2 regions of the Sphingomonas olei genome follow, and region 1 is predicted to be linked to the other one. Evidence: riboswitches for the same ligand, from Rfam matches in the RefSeq annotation. Region 1 holds a riboswitch; the other holds the start of a gene.
The links. A riboswitch is a leader RNA that binds a small molecule or an ion and turns the genes downstream of it on or off. The one in region 1 is predicted to bind cobalamin.

Region 1 (9,970 bases):
CTGATCGCCGCGCGTGCCGTCCTTGCGGTGAAAGCCCTTGCCCTTCAGCCGCAGCGTGCGGCCCGAGGACGATCCCTTGGGCACGGTCAGCATCACCGGCTTCTGCACCGTCGGCACCTTGACCGGGCCGCCGTTCACCGCCTCCGCCAGGGTGATCGGCAGGTCGAGGCGAACGTCGTCGCCATCGCGGGTGAAGAAGCGGTGCGGCTGGATGTCGATCGTGACGATCGCATCGCCGGCGCCGCCCGGACCCTGCTCACCCTTGCCCGACAGGCGCATCTGCGTCCCCGTCTCGACGCCGGGCGGCAGTTTCAGGTCGATTGTCTTGCCATCGGCCAGCGTGATCCGCTGCGGCTCCAGCGCGGCGGCATCGACGAAGGGGACGCGCAGCCGATAGGCGACATTCTCGCCACGCGGCGCGGTGCGCTGCCGCCGGCCGAAGCCGCTGGAAAAGCCGCCGCCAGCCCCGCCGGCGCGGCCGCCGAACAGCCCTTCGAAGATGTCGGACATGTCGACGCCCTCGGCGCCGCCGAAATCCTCGCTGCGGAAACCGCCGCCGGCGGAGCGCCCGCCGGCAAAGCCGCCGCCGCCAAAGCCCGCCCCGAAGGGCGAGGTGGGATTGCCATCGGCATCGATCTCGCCGCGGTCGAACCGGGCGCGCTTGTCCTTGTCGCTCAGCAGGTCATAGGCATTGGTGACCTGGCTGAAGCGTTCCGCCGCCTTGGGATTGTCCTGATTACGGTCGGGATGCAGCTCCTTTGCGAGCTTGCGATATGCTTTCTTGATCTCGGCCTCGGAGGCGCCACGCGCTACGCCGAGCGTCGAATATGGATCAGCCATTGTTGCCCCGTTGGTGTGTTACCCGGCTATGTGGGGCAGCGCCCGAGCGAGTGCAATGCAGGTTATCCGTCATCCGCATCCGTGAGGGGAGGGCTTTGCTGTGCGGGCGATCGAGCAGCCTGGCCGGTGGAACGTTCCGCCCGGCGGTATTTACCGCCCGCGGGGTTCCCGCGCCGTGCCGACGCGGCTAGGGCGCGCGCCATGCAATCCGACCTGTGCTCCCCTGACCTATATGCCGATGCCGGCCGGCCGTTGATCGATGTCGTCCGCGAGGCGCTGCGCATGGCGGACATGCTGGGGCTGTCGACCACCAGCCTTCACCTGAATGCCGCGCTGGTGACGCTGGACGGCGAGGGCGTGCCGCCGATGGCGAAACAGGTCTGCGCACGCTGCTGATCGCGCTGCCGCCGGCCTGTCGATGGTCAGCGTGCGTTCAGCAAGCCGGGCGCAGCCTTGTCGCATGAAGATGTTTGCACCCGCCCTTCTCGCCGCGGCCGTGCTGGCCGCTCCCGCCACCGCAGCCCCGCGCGACACGCCGGAGGTGCAATTGCAAAAGGCGCTCGCCGGGCGCGTCGCTGGGGAGCCGGTGCGCTGCATCAGCACCACCGCGATCACGTCAACGCAGATCATCGACAAGAAAGCGATCATCTACCGCGTCGGCAGCACCCTGTATCTCAACGAGCCGCAGACCGGCGCTGACCAGCTCAACGATTTCGACGCGCTGCTGAACCGCTGGGCCGGCCCGCAATTGTGCCGGACCGATTCGCTCCAGCTGCTCGATCGCACGTCGCGCATCCCGCGCGGCTTCGTCGTGCTCGGCGATTTCGTGCCCTACAAGAAGGCGCCTGCCGCGGCGAAATGAGCCGGCGGTTGCCAGCTGCGCGGCACATGACGATAGCGCGCGGATGACCGACGCACCCGACGATCACGCCCGGCACAATGAACGGATGCGCCGCATGAAGGTGGCGCGCGACAAGATGCAGGCGCGCCGCACGCTGGAGCGCGGGCTGCTGATCGTCCACACCGGCAACGGCAAGGGGAAGTCCTCCGCCGCCTTCGGCATGGCGATCCGCTCGGTCGGCTGGGGGATGCGCGTGGCGATCCTGCAGTTCGTGAAGGGCACGTGGGAAACCGGCGAGCGCAACTTCTTCACCGACCACCCGTCCGACCTCGTCAGCTTCGAAAGCATGGGGGAGGGGTTCACCTGGGACACGCAGGATCGTGCGCGCGACATCGCCGCGGCGCGCCGCGGCTGGGAGCGGGCGAAGGAACTGATCCTCGATCCCGAGATCGACTTCGTGATCCTCGACGAACTCAACATCGTGCTTGCCGACGATACGCTGCCGTCGGCGGAGGTGCTGGCGTTCCTGAAGGAGCGGCCGCTGACCAAGCATATCTGCATCACCGGGCGCGGCGCGCGGGCAGAGCTGGTCGAAATCGCCGATCTGGTCACCGAATTCGGGGAGGTGAAGCACCCGTTCAACGCCGGCTTCAACGCGCAAAAGGGCGTCGAATATTGACGCGCCCCGGCCGCTGATCCTAGGGGCGCGGCCGCGAACGGTTCCCGGAGACGGGATGAAAAGGGAAGTCGGGAAGGGCCAACAGCCTGATCCCGCGCTGCCCCCGCAACTGTGATCGGCGAGTGTCGCCCATCCGCGCCACTGGAGGCTTGAGGCTTCCGGGAAGGCCGGGCGGCACGGTGAACCGAGAGCCAGGAGACCTGCCGGTCGCACGTCGATCCATCGCGCGGACGGGGTGTGCCGGGCGGACGAGGCCGAAACCCTCGAGCGAACGACAAGAGGGATCGGCTGACCGGCGGCGCTGTGCAAGGCGCCGGCCGCAGCCCTTTTGTTGGGGCAAGAACAATGAAGACCATGCATTGGCTGGCGGCATCCGCCACCCTGATCGCCGCACCTGCGTTGGCGCAGGAGGGGCCACAGGAAGCGCCGCCGCGCGGCGATATCGTGGTGACGGCCAGCGGCGTGCCGCAGGATGTCGACACCACCGGCCAGGCGGTGACGATCATCGACCGCGAGACGATCGAACAGCGGCAGACGGTGGTGCTGAGCGACCTGTTGCAGACGACGCCGGGCGTGACGATGACTCGCAACGGCGGGGTGGGCACGGTCAATTACGTGCGCATCCGCGGCGCGGAGGCCGACCAGACGCTGACGCTGATCGACGGCGTACGCGTCAACGACCCCTCCTCGCCCGGCGGTGCGTTCGATTTCGCCAATCTGCTCACCGCCTCGGTCGAGCGGGTCGAGGTGGTGCGCGGGCCCAATTCGGTGCCCTGGGGCAGCCAGGCGATCGGCGGTGTCGTCAACGTGATCACCCAGGCGCCGACGCAGCAGCTGCGCGCGCGCGGCAATGTCGAATATGGCGCGATGGATACGCTGTTCGCCAGCGGCGGCATTTCGGGCGGCAGCGGGATCGTCTCCGGTGCGCTCACCGGCGGGTACCTGCGCACTGACGGCATTTCCGCTTATGATCGCGGCATCGAGCGGGACGGCTATCGCCAATATGGCGCCAGTGGCCGGGTGGAAGTGGCGTTCGCGCCCAACATCCGGCTCGACCTGCGTGGGTATTGGGCGGACAGCCGTACCGACCTCGACGGCTTTCCCGCGCCCGCCTTCGCCTTTGCCGATACGCGCGAATATTCCACGGCGCAGGAATTGTACGGCTATGCCGGGCTGAACGCCGATTTCCTCGACGGCCGGTTCCGCAACGTGCTGGCGTTCCAGATCGCCGATATCGACCGCGACAATTACGACCCCGATGTCGGCGCCGCGCCATTGTTCCTGTCGCGCGGGCGCAGCGAACGCTACACCTACAAGGGCGATCTGCAGGCGACGGACCAGATCCGCGTCGTGCTGGGCGCGGAGCATGAGACGACCCGCCTTGCCGATGCCACCGACCGGTTCAGCCGCGGCACGACGAGCGTGTGGGGCGAAGTGATCCTGACGCCGGTCGCGGGACTCGCCATCACCGGGGGCGTGCGCCACGACGATGACGATGCCTTTGGCGGGCGCACCACCTTTGCCGCCAATGCCGCCTATACGCTGCCCACCGGCACGACGCTGCGCGCCAGCTATGCCGAGGGGTTCAAGGCGCCGACCTTGTACCAGCTGTATGCGCCCTTCTACGGCACGCCGACGCTCGACCCGGAAACCGCGAAGAGCTGGGACGCAGGGATCGAGCAGCGGCTGATCGACGACCGGCTGGTTGCCAGCGCGACCTATTTCAATCGCCACACGCGCAACCAGATCGATTTCGACGCGCTGACCTTCACCTACAGCAACATCGCGCGCACGCGCGCCAAGGGCGCCGAGTTCGCGCTGCTGATGCGCCCGGTCGATCGCTTCACCATCAACGCCGCCTATACCCATGTCGACAGCGAGAACCGCAGCGCCGGGCTGGTCGGCAACGATCTGGCGCGCCGGCCGGCGGACAGCGTCAGCGTGTCGGCCGATTATCGTTTCCCCTTCGGGCTGGCGCTGGGCGCGACCGTGCTGACCGTAGGCGACAGTTTCGACGATGCGGCCAATCGCGTTCGGCTCGACGGCTATACGCTGGCGAACCTGCGGGTCGAGCTGCCGCTGAATGACCGCCTGTCGATCTATGGCCGGGTCGAGAATGTGTTCGACGCCGATTACCGCGTGGTCGCCAATTACGGCACGATCGGGCGCGCGGCCTATGGCGGCCTGCGCGTGAAGCTGGACTGAGGCGTCACCGCGCCCGCTCCCGCCCCATCGCGCTCATTTTGATCGCGACGGGGCGGGGACGGGGGCGGTAGGCTGACGATCGATGCGGCTGATCCTGCTCCTTGCGCTGTTGCTCGCCGGCTGTTCCGGCGCGGCGCCGGCGCGCGTTGGCGAGCGGGGTGGCGGGATCGTCTCGCTCAACCCGTGCGCGGACCAGTTGCTGCTCGCGCTGGTGCCGCCGCAGCGGATCGCCGCGATCAGCCATTATTCGCAGGATCCCCGCGCCACCTCGCTCCCGCTCGACGTGGCGCGCCAGTTTCGCGCCACCGCAGGAACGGCGGAGGAGGTGATCGCGCTCGCGCCCGATCTGGTCATCGCGAGCAGCTTCACGCCGCCCGCGACCCGCGCGGCGTTTGAGCGCGCGGGGCTGCGGACCCTGTACCTCGATTCCCCCACGACGATCGCCGCCAGCCGCGCGCAGATCGCCGAGGTCGCCGCCGCTGTCGGCGCAACGCGGCGGGGCGGAGCGCTCGACGCGCGAATCGCCGGCGCGCTGGCAGCGACACGTGGCGACGGGCCCGGCCCGTCCGCCTTGCTGTTCATCGGCGGCGACCTTGCCAATGGTGACGGCACGCTGCTGCACGAGATGATGGGCCACGTCGGGCTGCGCGATGCCGCCGCCGATTACGGCCTGGCGATGACCGGGCGGTTGCCGGTGGAGACGATCGTTGCCGATCCACCCGCGGCGATCCTGTCCCCCGACGCTGGCGGGCGCACCGCGACGATGCGTCGCCGGTTGCTCGCGGCGAGCGGCGCAGCGACCCGCGAGGCGTCCTTCCCCCGCACGCTCGTCAATTGCGGCGGGCCGACGATCGCGCCTGCGCTGGAGCGGCTTGCCGCAATCCGCCGGAGCCTTGGCGCATGAGCCGCGTGCCGCTGAACGCCGCCCTGCTGCTGCTCGTCCTCTTGCTGTTCGCCGGCTCGCTGATGGCGGGCAAGGCGTGGGTGCCGCTGGACGCCTGGTGGTCGGGCGATCCGCGCTGGATGATCATCGCCGAACTGCGGCTGCCGCGCGCGTTGCTGGCGACGGTGCTTGGCGCGGTGCTTGGCCTGTCGGGCGCGGTGCTTCAGGGATGGCTGCGCAACCCGCTCGCCGACCCCGGCGTGCTGGGCGTGTCCTCCGCCGCGGCGCTGGGCGCGGTCGCCGCGCTGGTGCTGGGGGTGGCGAGCCAATGGGGCGTGTTCGCTGCGGCAATGGCGGCGGCGATCGGGGCGATGGCGTTGCTCGCCGCGCTCACCTGGCGCGCCGAGAGCCCGGCCGCCTTCGTGCTGGCGGGATCGGTGCTGGCCAGCCTCGCTGCGGCGCTTACCGCCTTTCTCATCTCGATCGCGCCCAATCCTTATGTCGTGGCCGAGGTGCTCGACTGGCTGATGGGCGCGCTGACCGATCGCAGCTTCGCCGATCTGGCCCATGCCGCACCCTTCATGCTGGCCGGCGCGGTGCTGCTGCTCCTGACCGGGCGCAGCCTCGACGCGCTCACGCTGGGCAGCGATGCCGCGCGATCGCTGGGGGTGGACCTCAGGCGCTTGCAGGCGCTGGTCATCGCGGGAACGGGGCTGGCGGTCGGCGCCGGTGTCGCAGTGACCGGCGTGATCGGCTTCGTCGGGCTGGTCGTGCCGCATCTGCTGCGCCCGCTGGTCGGGGCGCGGCCCTCTGCGCTGCTGGTGCCGAGCGCATTGGGGGGGGCGGCGCTGGTGCTCGGTGCGGATACGCTCTGCCGGCTGGTGCCCGGTGCGGGTGAGGTGCGGCTGGGCGTCGCCATGGCGCTGATCGGCGCGCCTTTCTTCCTCGCCCTACTGCTGGGTGAGCGGGGGCGGTCATGGGGCTGATCTCCCGCGATCTGGCCGTTACGCTCGGGCGGCGGCGAATCCTTCACGGCGTCGACGCTGCCTTCGCGTTCGGCCGGGTGACGGTGGTGCTGGGCGCCAATGGCGCGGGCAAGAGCACGCTGCTGCGCGCCGCCGCCGCGCTGGTGCAGGTGGAGGGTGGCGCGGTCAGCATCGACGGCGTCGATGTCGCCGCGCTGTCGCCGCGCGAGCGCGCCAAGGCGATCGGCTACCTGCCGCAGGATTCGGTGGTGCATTGGGACATGCGTGTGCGCGATCTGGTCGCGCTCGGCCGCCTGCCGCACGGCGACGGCGACGCGGCGGCCGTGGAGCGGGCGCTTGCGGCCACGCACACCATCGATCTGGCCGAGTGCGCGGTGCGCAGCCTGTCGGGTGGGGAACGCGCGCGTGTATTGCTCGCGCGGGTGCTGGCCGGCGAGCCGCGCTGGCTGCTCGCCGATGAGCCGCTCGCCAGCCTCGATCCGCTGCACCAACTCGAGACGCTGGCGCTGCTGCGGGATGCGGCGACGCGCGGGATGGGCGTCGTCGTCGTGCTGCACGACCTGACCCAGGCCGCCGCGATCGCCGACGAGGTGCTGCTGCTGAAGGACGGCCGCGTGCTCGCGCATGGCGCCACCGACAGGGTGATGACGCATGCGCACCTCGCCGCGGCTTATGGGGTTGGGGTGGAGGTGCTCGCACGCGCCGACGGCCGCCGCGTGATCGTGCCTGATGAAAGGCTCTGACCACCTGGCTTGAACATATAAAGATATCTTTATATGCTGCGCTTCATGCCCAGCCACGCCAGTCTTGCGCCCGAGGGCGCCCGCGAAGCCCTGCTCGATGCCGCGCGCGAGCGTATCCTCGTCACCGACGGGGCATTCGGCACCGAGATCCAGAACTGGAAGCTGTCGGAGGCGGATTATGCCGGCACGCTTGGCCTTGGCCATGACCAGAAGGGCAACAACGACATCCTCGCGCTGACCAAGCCGGAGGTGCCCGAATCGATCCACCGCGCCTATTTCGAGGCGGGGGCCGATATCGCGGAAACCAACACCTTCTCGGCCAATCGCATCAGCCAGGCCGATTATGGCGCCGAGAATCTGGTGCGCGAGATCAACGTCGAAAGCGCCGCCATGGCGCGCCGTATCGCTGACGAATATGCCGCGCGTGACGGCCGCCGCCGCTTCGTCGCCGGCGCGATCGGGCCGACCAACAAGACGCTGTCGCTGTCGCCCGACGTCAACGACCCCGGCTTTCGCGAGATCGACTTCGACTATCTGAAGCAGGTGTATCGCGAACAGGCCGATGCGCTGATCGAGGGCGGGGCGGACTTCATCCTGATCGAGACGGTGTTCGACACGCTGAACGCCAAGGCCGGCGTGATGGCCGCGCAGGAGGCGGGCGCCGCGATCGGGCGCGACGTGCCGATCATGCTGTCGATGACGCTGACCGATCTGTCGGGTCGCAATCTGTCGGGCCATACGGTGGAGGCGTTCTGGCACGCCGTGCGCCATGCGAAGCCAGTGACGATCGGGCTGAATTGCTCGTTCGGCGCGCAGCAGCTTCGCCCGCATGTGAAGACGCTGAGCGAGATCTGCGACACGCTGATCATGGTCTATCCCAACGCCGGCCTGCCCAACGAACTGGGTGCCTATGACGAGGCGCCGGAGACGACCGCCGGGCTGGTCCGGGAATGGGCCGACGCGGGGCAGGTCAACGTGCTGGGCGGCTGCTGCGGTTCGACGCCGGCGCATATCAAGGCGATTGCCGACGCCGTGCGCGGTCTGGCCCCGCGGGCGATCCCGGTGCCGCCGGTGCGCACGCGGCTCGCCGGGCTCGAACCGTTCACCATGGCCGCGTAGGCGCGGCTTCCCTGTTGCCGGCCGCCCCCGCGCGGCCGTGTCGCGGGCACGCCCGGCACGCACGGAAAATACTGGATATCATGGCCTCCCAACCCACCTCCTCCACCCAGTTCGTCAACATCGGTGAGCGGACCAACGTCACCGGATCGGCGGCGTTCAAGAAGCTGATCATGGCCGGCGACTATGACGCCGCCGTCACCGTCGCGCTCAACCAGGTCGAGAACGGCGCCCAGATCATCGACGTCAACATGGACGAAGGCCTGCTCGACGCGGTCGAGGCGATGACCACCTTCCTGAAGCGGATCGCGGCCGAACCGGACATCGCGCGCGTGCCGGTGATGATCGACAGCTCCAAATGGGAGGTGATCGAGGCTGGCCTAAAATGCGTGTCGGGCAAGCCGATCGTCAATTCGATCAGCATGAAGGAGGGCGAGGAGAAATTCCTCGCCGAGGCCAGGAAGTGCATGGCCTATGGCGCCGCCGTCGTCGTCATGGCGTTCGACGAGGTGGGGCAGGCCGATACCGAGGACCGCAAGGTCGAGATTTGCCAACGCGCCTACAAGCTGCTGACCGGCATCGGCTTCCCGCCGGAGGACATCATCTTCGACCCCAATGTGTTCGCGGTGGCGACCGGGATCGAGGAGCACAACAATTACGGCGTCGATTTCATCAATGCGGTGAAGCGGATCAAGGCGAGCTGCCCGCACGTCCATTTCTCGGGCGGGCTCTCCAACCTGTCGTTCAGTTTCCGCGGCAACGAGCCGGTGCGCCGCGCGATGCATTCGGTGTTCCTCTATCATGCGATACCCGCGGGCCTCGACATGGCGATCGTCAACGCCGGCCAGCTCGACGTCTATGACCAGATCGACCCCGAATTGCGCGAGGCGTGCGAGGATGTGATCCTTAACCGTCCGGCGCGCTCGGCGGACGAGACGCCGACCGAGCGGCTGATCGCGATCGCAGAGCGGTTCCGCGGGCAGAAGGGCGCCGTCGCCGACGATAGCGCCGCGCTGGAATGGCGCAGCTGGCCGGTCGCCAAGCGGCTGGAGCATGCGCTGGTGCGCGGCATCGACGCCTTCGTGGTCGAGGATACCGAGGAGGCGCGGCAGCAGGCGGCAAAGCCGATCGAGGTGATCGAAGGCCCGCTGATGGACGGCATGAACGTCGTCGGCGACCTGTTCGGATCGGGCAAGATGTTCCTGCCGCAGGTGGTGAAATCCGCCCGCGTGATGAAGAAGGCGGTGGCGCATCTGTTGCCGTATATCGAGGCGTCGAAGGAGCCGGGGGCCAAGGGCAAGGGCAAGATTGTGCTCGCGACCGTGAAGGGCGACGTCCACGATATCGGCAAGAACATCGTCGGCGTGGTGCTCCAGTGCAACGGCTTCGAGATCGTCGACCTTGGCGTGATGGTGCCGTGGACCCGGATCCTCGAGGCGGCGGTGGAGCATGATGCCGACATGATCGGGCTGTCCGGCCTCATCACCCCCTCGCTCGACGAGATGGTGACGGTGGCGGAGGAAATGCAGCGCGCCGGCATGACGATGCCGCTCCTGATCGGCGGCGCGACGACCAGCCGCGTCCATACCGCGCTGAAGATCGACCCCGCCTACAAGGGCGCGGTGGTCCATGTGCTCGACGCCAGCCGTGCGGTCGGCGTGTGCACGCAATTGGTCT
Region 2 (6,454 bases), on a different contig from region 1:
TCCAGTCGGTATTGGCCTTGATGCCATAGCCGTAGCAGATGTGCACCGCCGTCTCGGCGGTCAGCCCCTCGGCGGCGCGTTCCAGCGCAGCGATGCCCCAGTCGTTCGCCTCGTCGAAGAACACGTTGAACGCCGGTTCGTCGAACTGGATGATGTCGACCCCAGCCGCCTCCAGCTCCCGCGCCTCCTGGTTGAGGATGCCGGCAAATTCCCACGCCAGCTTCTCCCGGCTGCGGTAATGCGCGTCGTACAAGGTATCGATCATCGTCATCGGGCCGGGGAGGGTCCATTTGATCGGTTGATCGGTCTGCGCGCGCAGATAGCGGGCATCATCGACGAACACAGGACGGGGGCGCGACACGGGGCCGGTTACCGTCGGCACGCTGGCGTCGTAGCGATTGCGGATGCGCACGGTCTCCCGACGATCGAAGTCGACGCCGTTCAGATGCTCGATGAAGGTGGTGACGAAATGCTGGCGGGTCTGCTCGCCGTCGCCGATGATGGTGATCCCGGCCTGGCGCTGATCATCCACCGCAAGCCGCAGGGCGTCGCGCTGCGCATCCGCGAGTTCGGCATCGGCGAGCTTCCACGGCGACCAGAGCGTCTCCGGCGTGGCGAGCCACGCGGGCTTGGGCAGACTGCCGGCGGTGGTGGTCGGCAACACTGTGGTCATCATTGGATTCCTTGGGTGAATGGGGGTCACAGGCCGCACGTCGCTGACCATTGTTCGAGCATCGCGCCATGCGGGCGGATGACATGTTCCTCGGCAAAGCGGCCCTGCGCGACGGCGAGGCGGCTGCGTTCTTCGCGGTCGTAGGCGATGCGCGTCAGCGAATAATCCTGCCGCGTGAGGCTGGGCCGATAGTCATGCGCGGCGACCGAATTGGCGTTGTAGATTTCCGGCCGGTAGATCTTCTGGAAGGTCTCCATCGTCGCGACGGTGCTGGCCAGTTCGACATGGGTATAATCGTCGAGCAGCCGACCCTGATGGTAGAAGGCGAGCGGGGCGGCGGCGTGCGGCGGCATGAAATAGCGCACCGCGAGGCCCATCTTGGCGAAATAGCTGTCGGTCGCGGAGTGATGCTCGCATCGATACTCCACGCCCAGGACCGGGTGGGAGTTGGTGGTGCGATGATAGATCTCGCGGCTGGAGACGCTGAGGCAGAACACCGGCGGCTTGCCAAACTGGTCGCGATAGGCGCTGGAGCCCAAGAAGTGCCGGAACAGCTTGCCATGTAACTCGCCGAACCCCTCCGGCGCACCGCCGCATGGGCTGCGCCGCTGGTAATCGGGCAGGCGGATGCTGAAATCATAGTCGCGGATGTAGGAGGACAGGCTGTTGCCGGTCATGCCGTCGGTCCACGCGCCGCTCTGCCGGTCGAGCACCGTCGTCGCCAGCATCTCGATCAGCGGCAGGCCGACCGGGTCGCCATCGGTGATCGCCAGGTGAGCGGAGACGATGCGCAGCGCGAGGGCGTAGCGATCACCGCCGGGATTGTCCCAGTGCATCAGTGCGTTGAAGCGATTGTCGATCATCCGCAGCGTGTTGCGCAGGTTCTCTGCCCGCGCCTCGCCCCGCGCCAGATTGGCGAAGTTGGTGGTCAGCCGCGTACTGTCGCCGGGCTGATAGTCCTCGTCAAAAGGGATGCTGCTGGTCGTGAACGTGAAACCGCTGTTCGTCATGACTCACCTGCTGTTGTACGAACAGGGGAGCCAGAGGGAGCGCGCACGTCATCGATGGTCCGCGATGGCAGTCACCATCCACGGTTCTCCGGCGCGATCCACCGGAGGAACCCCCGTCCGAGGAACGTTATCGCGTCGGAGGCAGGTCTCCTGGCTTGCGGGTCAACACGGCAGTTCCGGCCTTCCCGGACCCGTTACAGGGCCCAGTGACACGAAATGGAACTGCCGCTCTCCGCTCACAGTTGCGGGGGCAGCGCCGGAATCCGCCCCTTCTGGAACGTCACCGGCTTCCCGTCTTAGCCCCATCGCCACGCCTGGGATGGGGAACCTCGACAGGGCCGGTTGAACATCATCCAACCAGCCCTGTCAATGCTGATATAAAGATATGTTTATATCATGATGTCCGCTGCGGTCGTGCCGCTGCATTCATCAGAAACGAATGCCGATGCCGGCCACGACCTGATGCCGCTGCGGACGGAATTTGGAATAGGTGATGCCGTCGTCGAACTTGTCAGCCGAATAGTTGGTGAAGACGTATTCGAGCTTTCCATAGACGTTGTTGGCGACCATTACCTCGCCGCCGGCACCCAGATGGAAGCCGCCGTGATTGTCCTTGAACCGCACCCGTTCGTCATCGACGAAATCATCGGCCTCGAACTTCAGCTGGCCGTTGGAATAGCCGCCCTTAAGATAGACGACGCCCTGGTCCGTGACGTAGCCCGCCCGTGCGCCGACGGTGAAATTGCGTCCGCCCTTCAGACAGGCACGATCGCCGAACGGGCTGGTGTCGCAGTCCTTGATGGACGATCCCTCGACCCCGACATAGCCGCCAACCAGGAACCGGCTGTCGGTGACATAGTCATAGCCCGCTTCGATACCGTAAGTGACGCCGCTCTTTCCGTTCTTGTCGGAAATGTCTACCAGAGGGTCGCGAAATTCAGTCTTGAACTCACCCCGGTCCCAGCCGAACCGGGCTTCGACGCGACCGCTGGATTGGATCGCCCCGGCGGATTGCGCCGCAGCGGGCGCAGCGATGAGGATCGCAAGCGCGGTCCCGATGAAATACTTCATATCGCCTCACTCTCTTTGGCCGGATCACTCTTTACCGACACCCGCGACATAAGCGCGGCCCAAGCCACGGCATATCGGGAGATGCACGTATCGCGCGGCGCATGGTGGAAATGCGCCGCCGAAACCGATCAGAAGCGAAAGCCGAGTGTCGCCATGACGTTGCGCGGCGCGGCCATGAAGCAGTCGCCACGCGCCAGGCAGGAGGCGAAGGCGCGTTCGTCGAACAGATTGGTCGCGTTGACCGCGAGACGCCACTGGTTCCAGCTGACCTCCGCCAGCGCGTCCACGGTAGTACGTGCGGGCGTCACGATCGTGTAGAGCGTGCCGGGCGCAATCGCGGGGTTGAGGGCATAAGGATCGAGCGGGCCGGTCGACTTGCTGTTGCCGCTGTAGACGATGCCGGCACCGAGCCGCAGCTGCGGACCGTCCGCGCTGGTCGCGAAGGTCTTCGTCGACCACAAGGATGCGGTGTGCCGCGGCATGTAATCGAGGCTGGTGTTCACTTCCGAATCCAGCTCGCTGTAGCCGTAGTTCAGCAGCAGTTCGAAATTGCCCGGCAGCGTGTGGCTGGCCTCGAATTCGAACCCCTTGGTCGTGAGCTCGCCGGACTGAGTGGTCACGTTGTTGGCGAGGTAGAGGACGCGGTTGCGCTCCTTGATGTGGAATCCGGTGACGGTGACGAGCGTGGTGGGCGCGGGCTGCCACTTCACGCCGGCTTCATATTGCGTGCCGGTCTGCGGTCTGAATGGATTGCCCGGAACACCGCCGGGCCCGGACAGCCGCCCGGCGATCGGCAGGAAGCTTTCGGTATAGCTGAAGAAAGGCGAGATGCCGGCGCCGATCTCCCCGATAATGCCGGCACGGAAGGTGGTGGCGTTGTCTTCCTGCCCCGACGAATTGGTGACATGGTCCCGGCGGGCGCCGACGATCACCGAGACACGGTCGAACAGACGGATCTGGTCCTGCACGTACACGCCGAGCTGCTTTTGCGATTCATTGACGAACGGACCCGTCGGATCGTAGGTCAGCAGTGCATCGTAATCGATGTCATAGAGGTCGACGACCTCCGGCGCAGGCGACAGCGCTACGCCCCGCTTTCCGACCTTGTTCCAGCTATAGTCCAGCCCGACAAGCAACGTGTGTTCGACATTGGCGCCGGTGTTGAAAGTGAACTGCAGATTGTTGTCGGTCGAGAAGACGTTCATCCGCGCGTCGCTGGCATCAGCGGTCAGGCCGATATGGCGACCGTCGGTGCCATAGACCGAAAAGGGATCGGTCGGGTTGGTGTAGCTGTCGGCATAATGGGTGAAATATTCGAGGTCGCTGTCGATGTAGCGCGCCTTGAGGCTGAGCCGGACATTGTCGGAGAAACGGTGCACCAGCTGCCCGCCGCCCTGCAGTGAGCGTCCGTTGTAGCGATCCCACCCCGCCTTGCCGACGAACGTATAGGGATCGAGCCGCGCGCCCGGGTTTGCGGGATTGGGGCGGAAGGTGCCGACGATCGGCAGGAACTGCGAGGTCGAGCCGGTATCGTCCTCCTGGTACAGACCGGTCAGGATGATGTCGGTCGCGGCGGTCGGCTGCCAGCGGATCGAAGGCGCGGCCATCACGCGGTCATCGGGGACGTTGTCGACATAGGTGTCGGCATCGCGCACGCGGCCCACCAGGCGCACCGCCAGCGTGTCGGTGACGGCTAGGTTGACGTCGCCCAGCGCTTCCTTGCGGTTGTAATTGCCATAGACGAGGTTGAGTTCGCCGCCGGTGCGAAATTCCGGCACCTTGGACACCAGATTGACGAGGCCGCCGATCGACCCCTGGCCAAACAGAACCGAGGCAGGCCCGCGCACGATTTCCACACGGGAAAAGTTATACGGGTCCGAGGTGATGCTGGCGTAATAAGAGAAGATGTCGCGCATGCCGTCGCGGAACTGCAGCGCATTGATGCCGCGCACGTTGAACCCGTCGACGCGGGTGTCACGGCCATAGGGGTTGGCGAGCACGCCGGCGGCGTATTTCACCGTGTCGCTGATGTTGATCGCGCCCTGCGAAAGATAGGTGCCCGAATCGATGATCGTCAGCGGCTGGGGCACCTGCGTCAGCGGGGTTTCGGTCTTGGTACCGGCATTGCTGCCCACGACGACGATTTCGTCCTCCGGCGTGGTGGCCGCGTCGGTCTGCTGGGTAGCGGCGGGGGCGCCGGACGGGGTGAGCGCAGCCTCCTGCGCCAGAGCGGTCTGGCTCAGCAGCGCGCTTGCTACCCCCGCCGCTACGATCAGTTTCGCCATGTCCGCCCTTTCGAGAAATGTAATCGTTCGTTGCCGGCGCCCTCTAAATGCGTGCGAAAGATTATCAATAGCATTTTTCTTGCCATCGGCGGATCGTGTTTCTATTCGCTGCGCCATGGCCGAGCCGACCCCTTCAGCGCAGCCGAACGCCCGCCAGCGATGGGCGCGAATCCTGCTCGCCGGGCCGGGCGCGATCATCGTGACGCTGGCGCTGCTGGCCGGCATGCCGCTGTGGCTGCCGGGCGGCGCCGCAGGAATCGACAATCTGGCTATTCCGCTGGTGATGGCGCCCCTGATCTGGGCGCTGCTGTTTTTTCACGCCTGCCTTGATCGTAACCTGACGCGAGTCGCGCTGGTCGCTGGCGCATTGCTGCTGGTCCATGGCGGACTGGTCGCCACCCGCATGATGGCCGGGCCCCCTGCCGCGGAGAGGAACCTATGATTCAACTGAGGAAGGATCAGACCAAGGCGATGGTCGCGGTCCACGGCTGGTCGGGCATCCTGCTCGGCCTGCTGTTGTATGCGGTGGTGCTGACCGGCACGGCGGCGGTGTTCGCGCACGAGATCGGCGCCTGGTCGGCGGGCCATGTGGCGACCAAATCCTCCTTCGCGCAGCCGGTCGACGCCACGCTGCGCCGCCTGACCGCGCAGACGCCGCGGCAGTATCGGGAAGCGGTCAACATCTGGGAGACCGGCGACCATGGCCTGGGCGTGTTCTTCCACCGGCACGAGACGGGCGCTGACGGAGTTCCGACCGAGGCCGGCGTCTTCTACCAGCTCGACCATCAGGGGCGGGTGCTGAACGCCACCACCGGCAATATCGACGACCTGTTCGGGCCGCGCAACGACGATGCGCTGAGCACCTTCCTGGTCGACACGCACGTCCGGTTGCATGTGCCCAACCCATGGGGGCTGGTGCTGACCGGGATCCTGGGGCTGGCGATGCTGGTCGCCGCCATTTCGGGGCTGCTGATCCACCGCCATCTGTTCAAGGACATCTTCACCCTGCGCCGCGGTGCCAAGCCGGTGCTGGCGACGCGCGACCGCCATAGCGTGGCGGGCACGTGGAGCCTGCCGTTCGCCTTCGTACTGGCGTTCACCGGCAGCTTCTTCTCCTTCTACGGCACGGTCGGGCTTCCGGTCGTCGCGACGGCGGCGTTCGGCGGCGATGTCGAGGCGCTGCAGCATGCCGTCTTCGGCAATCCCGGCACGCCCGATCCGCGCCCGGCGGCGAGCGGCAACCTCGACCGGATCACCAGCGATGCGATCCGGCGCACGGGCGAAGTGCCGACCTTTGTCGCGATCGAGAATTTCGGGCGCGCCGACGCCACGGTGACCAGCTATCACAATCCGCGGGAAGGCGACCTGGAGCCGGTTGCGCTGCTCTATAACGGCGCCACGGCCGAGTTCATCCG

Region 2: it holds a riboswitch for cobalamin, as region 1 does, so the genes downstream of both, ACH0BU_RS14825 (putative oxygenase MesX) here and ACH0BU_RS10730 (TonB-dependent receptor plug domain-containing protein) in region 1, are expected to answer to the same signal.

Annotation. Positions count from the first base shown of each region.
Region 1 is NZ_JBIQEU010000008.1:62,447-72,416, forward strand. It holds gene ACH0BU_RS10710 (DnaJ C-terminal domain-containing protein) at 1-840, opposite strand, end outside; gene ACH0BU_RS10715 (hypothetical protein) at 1,042-1,236, shown strand; gene ACH0BU_RS10720 (hypothetical protein) at 1,301-1,702, shown strand; gene cobO (cob(I)yrinic acid a,c-diamide adenosyltransferase) at 1,746-2,360, shown strand; cobalamin riboswitch at 2,382-2,583, shown strand; gene ACH0BU_RS10730 (TonB-dependent receptor plug domain-containing protein) at 2,706-4,565, shown strand; gene ACH0BU_RS10735 (ABC transporter substrate-binding protein) at 4,648-5,469, shown strand; gene ACH0BU_RS10740 (FecCD family ABC transporter permease) at 5,466-6,434, shown strand; gene ACH0BU_RS10745 (ABC transporter ATP-binding protein) at 6,425-7,177, shown strand; gene ACH0BU_RS10750 (homocysteine S-methyltransferase family protein) at 7,223-8,296, shown strand; gene metH (methionine synthase) at 8,377-9,970, shown strand, end outside.
Region 2 is NZ_JBIQEU010000017.1:41,647-48,100, forward strand. It holds gene ACH0BU_RS14820 (methionine synthase) at 1-673, opposite strand, end outside; gene ACH0BU_RS14825 (putative oxygenase MesX) at 700-1,683, opposite strand; cobalamin riboswitch at 1,807-2,030, opposite strand; gene ACH0BU_RS14830 (outer membrane protein) at 2,113-2,754, opposite strand; gene ACH0BU_RS14835 (TonB-dependent siderophore receptor) at 2,883-5,039, opposite strand; gene ACH0BU_RS14840 (hypothetical protein) at 5,155-5,481, shown strand; gene ACH0BU_RS14845 (PepSY-associated TM helix domain-containing protein) at 5,478-6,454, shown strand, end outside.